One region of the Bacillus sp. XB1 genome, then DNA from elsewhere that is predicted to be linked to it. Evidence: riboswitches for the same ligand, from Rfam matches in the RefSeq annotation. Region 1 holds a riboswitch; the other holds the start of a gene.
The links. A riboswitch is a leader RNA that binds a small molecule or an ion and turns the genes downstream of it on or off. The one in region 1 is predicted to bind cyclic di-GMP.
Positions count from the first base shown of each region.

Region 2: another riboswitch for cyclic di-GMP. It lies ahead of ACK1U5_RS13215 (SpaA isopeptide-forming pilin-related protein); the one in region 1 lies ahead of ACK1U5_RS24670 (methyl-accepting chemotaxis protein).

Region 1 is NZ_JBNRIL010000005.1:113,068-116,285, reverse strand. It holds gene ACK1U5_RS24670 (methyl-accepting chemotaxis protein) at 1-1,698, opposite strand, end outside; cyclic di-GMP riboswitch class I at 1,834-1,918, opposite strand; gene ACK1U5_RS24665 (anaerobic C4-dicarboxylate transporter family protein) at 2,201-3,218, shown strand, end outside.
Region 2 is NZ_JBNRIL010000001.1:2,583,167-2,586,384, forward strand. It holds gene ACK1U5_RS13215 (SpaA isopeptide-forming pilin-related protein) at 1-1,931, opposite strand, end outside; cyclic di-GMP riboswitch class I at 1,992-2,084, opposite strand; gene ACK1U5_RS13220 (TetR/AcrR family transcriptional regulator) at 2,257-2,793, opposite strand.

The DNA.
Region 1 (3,218 bases):
AAGCCAACTTAAAGAAGTCGCTAATTCTGCAATATCTTGTACTGATATTTCTTGCTCTTTCATGCTTTCTTCAACATTACTACTGCTGTTGGCATAAGTATTTGCAATATGTGATAATTCATTTACGACTTGAACAATATTCTGACTATTTTGTAAAATGTCACTCGAATTACCGGAAACAGCTTTTACTTGATCTGTAACAGATTGCGCTGATTTTGAGATTTTTTCAAAGAAATCTCCACTACTTTGAACAAGCGAAATTCCAGTTTCTACTTCTTTTGAACCTTTTTGCATGGAAACTACAGCATCTTCTGTCTCAGCTTGTGTTTCACCAATTAATTTCGCTATATCTTTTGCAGACGCTTCCGTTTGTTCTGCTAATTTTCGTACTTCATCAGCAACAACTGCAAACCCTCTTCCAGCTGCTCCAGCACGTGAAGCCTCAATAGAAGCATTTAAAGCTAATAAATTTGTTTGATTTGAAATACCTGTAATTACAGTTACGATATCACTAATTTCTTTTGACCTTGTTTCTAACGAATAAATGATGGAAGATAAATCTTGTACTGCATTTTGGATTAAACTCATTTGATTAATAATTTGTCCAATCACTTCATTACCTTCAATTGAATGTTGTTCCATACCTTCAGAAGCAACCGCAACTTGTTTTGCAGCCCCAGTTATTTCTTCTACCTTATCTTCCATTCCATGTACAATTCCTAAACATTGTTGTACTGAAGTTTTTTGAGACTGTGCCCCTACTCTTAAACCTTCAATAGAACTTGCAATCTCTTGAACTGCCATGCTGTTTTCCTCTGTACTCGCCGACAATTCTTGTGAAGAAGAAGAAACTTGCTCAGCAGTTTGCCTTACTTTATCTATAATCCCTTTAAATTTTTCAATCGTGTTATTGAAATAAACATTAATAATTCCAATATCATCTGGTCTTTCTTTTAATTTAATACTTAAGTCACCTTCACCAATTTTACGTAACCCTTCTCGTAAATCTTTTAATGGAGCTAGCGAGTGACGCACGATAAAGAATTGAGTAATAGTCGCAATTGCTAATGAAATAATGATGAAGAGTAAGCCCTGTATCATAAACTTCTCTTTTGTAATAGGAACAATGGAAGCATCTAAGTCAGCCGCAACAATTGCAACAATATTGTTTTCTCCATCTGTAATTGGTTCTAATATTGTCACCCACGAACCTATTTCATCTTCATATACTTCTGTCATTTGAGCCTTTTTCGTATCAATCACTTTATCGTATGCCTTCATCCAATGAGCGGGTTGTTCATAATAATCTCCCGGCTTTATAGGAAACGCATTTGTTAACTCTGTAGTCAAACCAACGAGTTGTAATTCTCGCTTTTCATTCGGCTTTGCTCCTGTAACATACGTTTGTCCAACGCTTTTCAATTCTTTTGATACTTCATCTAATTTCTCTGTTAACTTTTCTTTTTTCACTTTTTCGGCTGTAGGATCTTTCGCCATGTCTCTAACTAATTCTACATCCAGTTTTTTCAATACTATTTCTCCTGTTTCAATAGACTGCCTTTCAAATAAAGACATCATACTATTTTGAAACATGTTAAAACTTAATGCACCCATACTTCCAACAAGTGTCAAAATAACTAATACGGTTAATAAGACGTTCTTTTGAAGGAACGATAACTTATGCCAATATTTTTTCATTAATATCCACCTTCCTTAATCAACATAAACAAAAAAAACAAAATATATGAATATTTTGTTTGAAAATGTTTCTCAATATGTTCGAGAATAAAAAAAAGCCAATGTAAAAGCATTGGCCAAGACCAACCCTATCCGTCCGGTAACTGGCTAGCGTAGCCTTTCGACCTTAGCTCCTGTAGTTTTGCGTCCTCATGTTTCCATCAGTTTGCCTTTCTCGCTGAACGAGTTGAACGATATGGGAGTTCTATGAGAATTAATTTATTCTCTTTCAAAGATTACAACATATAAATCAAAATGTCTACTTATTTAGAGATATAAATACAAATTTTTAATGAATTGCTTTTTCAAAATAATTTCAAAAAGTACGTGAATGTTACTTTTTTTATGTTATATAATAAAAAATGTATAAATAACAAGGATTTCTTCGGGTATTTATTTAATTTTCATTCAAATTAAACTATTCGAATATATCTTAACTAATGAATTTCGGAGGTAGTTTATCATGTTTTGGCTACAATTTCTTACCTTGTTACTCTGTATTTTTATTGGTGCACGCCTAGGCGGAGTTGGTTTAGGAGTAATGGGTGGAGTTGGTATGGCAATACTCGTTTTTGTCTTCCACTTACAACCAACGGCGCCTCCTATCGATGTAATGCTTATGATTTTGGCAGTAATTACAGCTGCTGGTGCTTTGCAAGCCGCTGGAGGAATGGACTACCTTGTTCATCTAGCTGAAAAGGCATTACGAAAAAATCCAAAGCGTATTACTTTTTTTGCTCCAATTGTTACTTATTTATTCACACTATGTGCAGGTACTGGTCACGTTGCTTATTCTGTACTTCCTGTTATTGCAGAAGTCTCTCGCGAATCCGGAATTAGACCAGAACGACCAATGTCAATTGCCGTAATTGCTTCCCAACAAGCAATTACAGCTAGTCCTATATCAGCTGCAACAGTTGCACTTTTAGCAATGTTAGCTGACTATAAAATCACCTTATTAGATATTTTAAAAGTAAGTATCCCTTCTACTTTCATCGCTTGTATGATAGCTGCATTTGTTGCTAGTAAGATGGGAAAAGAATTAAATGAAGACCCTGAATACTTAAAACGATTAAAAGAAGGATTAATTCCTAAGCTTGAAGAGAAAAAAGAATTTGTAGGTGTAAAGGGCGCAAAATTATCAGTTATCCTTTTCCTTGTAGGAACCTTCCTTGTTGTACTTCTTGGTTCATTTGAAGCACTTCGTCCAGGATGGATAGTTGATGGGAAGTTAGCCCGTCTTTCCATGCCGAACACAATTGAGATGGTTATGTTAACTATCGCGGCTCTTATTATTATTTTCTGTAAACCAAATGTAGAAAGCATTGTATCTGGTAACGTCTTTAAAGCAGGAGCAACAGCAGTTGTTGCTATTTTCGGTATCGCTTGGATGGGAGATACTTTCTTTAATGGAAACTTAAATATGATTCAAGGATCGATTCAGCATTTAGTAACAAGTGCACCTTGGCTATTTGCTATCG
Region 2 (3,218 bases), on a different contig from region 1:
TTTACTTCGAACTCTGTTTCTTTTAATTGGTAGCCTTCAGGCGCTTTCGTTTCTTTTAAAATATATTTTCCTAGTGCTAACGGTTTAGAGATTGCCTTACCATCTTTATCTGTAACAATATGTTCGACTACTACACCGTCTTTTACTATATCAAACTCTGCATTTGCTAATGGTTTTTCACCATTTTCCGAATCAATTTTCTTTATTTCAATTTGACCCTTTTGCACAGTATTTTTAATTTCAATTGTTTTTGTTTCTCCAGCTTGAAGTGTAACCTCTACTGGGCTTGTTAATTTTTGATATCCTTCTGGTGCTACTGTTTCATAAACTTTATACGTCCCAGGAGCTAAAGTTTGAAGTACTGAAAAACCTTTTTCGTCCGTTGTCAGTTTTGCAACAACTTCATTTGCACTATTTCGAACTTCAAATTCGGCACCTTTTAACCCTTTGTTCGGATTCTCAGAATCTATTTTATGAAGCGATACTGTACCATCTTTTGGAGCTTCAGGCGGTGTAATAGTTACTTCTTTTGATGTTAATGTTTTATCATCAAAATGTAATTCCGCTTTATTAGGAATCTTCTTATCTACGTAAGAAGATAAGTCTGCATTATTTTTAATTTTCGCCTTGATACTAAGATTAATTATCTGGTCTTCATATGACTTATAATCAAAATTCTCACCAAACGTAAATGTTACTTCACTTCTTTGTTTATCTATATTTAACGTCCCTTTAGAAGTAATATCTTGGCCATTTTTATCATACACTTTTGCCTCTAATACTTCTAAAACATCTTCTAAATCATCACTAATTACCATAGATGTGTATTTAGGAGGATCGTTCGGTATATGTGTACCAACTTGGTATTGAATAACTTGATCCATTTGTGTTAGCTGCTCATTCTCTACAAGCTTGCCATTCTCATCAACTATATTTTTTTCAATGCTAGGTGGATTATTGTCACCTGAACCGGATCCTCCCCCACCACTCACAAATACTTGTCCTACTTTTTCTTCAGTTTTAATATTTTTACCTTCTAATTTCACAGTATTTTTATGAGGTTTTGCAGCAGGATTTGTAACCTTTGTTTTATATCTTAAAATATAGCCTTTTGAACTGTCTGGAAATTCAATTGTAAATCCAGTCTTTGTTGCATTTATTTTAATGTTAGATAAATTTGCTGGCTTAATATTTGTTGGTGCATAACCATCTTCAAATACAGCCTCTTCTAATAATACGCTGTCTGTAATTAACTCATGCCCAGGTCCTAATGTATCTGTTAATTTAAGATCTTGCATTTCTGTTCCAGTTGCATTTACATATACAAGCCAATCAGCAATAGACGGATCTTCTTGATTATAAGAACCCCATTTCAATAGATTTTCCGTATTGGGTTGTGGCTTCGGTCTCTCTGTCGTATTACTTACATTTACTTCTTTATTTACGATTTGACCATCAACGTTAAATTCTAATGGAATTTCTTTAACACCATCATATGCTTCTAGACCAAAGTAGAATTCTACGAATAAAGAACCTTTAATGTTGTTCTTTCCTTCTACGTAATCACCCATAGTACACGTTAATAGACCCTTTTTCATCTCACATGTACCAACTGTTTTTCCTTCAGCATCTTTTAAAGGAAAACTCATATTCATAAGGTCTTTTCGAAACTCTTTTGGCATATCAATTGTGAATTGATCTCCACTTTTTATTTTTTCTTTAGCTGACCACTTCACTTCTACTTTCATACCATCTGAGGCTTGATATGGTTCAGATGTCGTGCCATCAGTACGGGAAATATTAATTTCGTCCACTGGACTTTTCATCACAGCAGCTTGAATAACTGGAGCCCACACATTCAGCACTGAAAATAATACTAGAAAAACTAATGAAACCATTGAAATATGTCTTTTAGTACTTTTCATTTGCATAGTTCCCTCCTAAATTTTTATATTTATATAACAAAAAAAGATCGTCCGGTTGCATCAAAAATGTGCAACCAGACGATCTTAGTAACCAATATGTATTACCGTAGACTCTAAGCTTTGCGGCCTATCCTTTCGAATAGTGTGCTAAAAATATCTTTTATTCTTTTTTTGTTTCATTTTCCTCTTAAACCAAATATTACTATACCGTCTGGACGGTTATAATTCAATACTCTATAAAATTGTTCTATTTTTCTAATAAAAAAAATAATTCACCACTACATTAAAGAAGCAATGGTGAATTATTTTAAAATTATATAGTTCGCATATTCTATTTATATGAATTACTAATAAGAGCTTGAATTACTTTTTCTCTTAACTCGGGGCTTAGTCTTCCAACCCCTAAATATTCCGAATACCATAATCCATCTGCTGCTAATCTAATAATTGTTGCACAAACTGAATCTATCTCATCATTCTCTATATTTTTTTGCAGTTGCTGAAATGATTGTTGTAATGGCTCAAGTAATTCAGGTTTTAACATGAGTGCTGCCATCATACTGCTAGACAACTCTTCTGTTCTTCTCTCATTACTTAATCTTTCCTCTACAAAAGAGCGAACCCATCTCCCTTTCCTCTCTGAGTCTTCCGCTACTTTATTGTAAATGGCCCCTTCATAATCCTCTACCCCTCGGACTATCATACCTTCTATTAAAGCTTCTTTATTTGAAAAGTGATACAATAATCCACCTTTGCTTAAACCCGCCTCTTTTGCCACTGCTTCCAAGGTTAATTTAGCAACCCCTTTACATTGTACAATTTGAGAAGCGGCCGTCAAAATCTTTTGCCGCGTTATGCTTATACTCATTCCTTTTTAAAACCCCATTTCTACTAAATTTATATAAATACGAATCTTATTTTTAATATTGTTGATTACTACTAAGTATTTTCTTTATACAACAAAAGCTTCATTACCTTTGAATTTTTAGTTACTTATTCTATTAAAAATTTCCATATCATTCAATATGATAACATTAAATACACAAAGCTGACTATACATCTATACTTTTGTATTTATTGAAAATATATCCATTAATAAAATTTACCGATTTATTCCTTCTTATTACTTTAAGACAGCATTAATTCTTTCAGTACTAAATAAAAAATGTTATTACTCCCATTAAATTGAGTAATAACATTCTACTTAACAAATTCGCTGCCAACTAGCATCCTTCACATCTTCACTAGTCGGTTTTCTAACTGATCCAATAAAGTGAAACTTTATATCCGCAA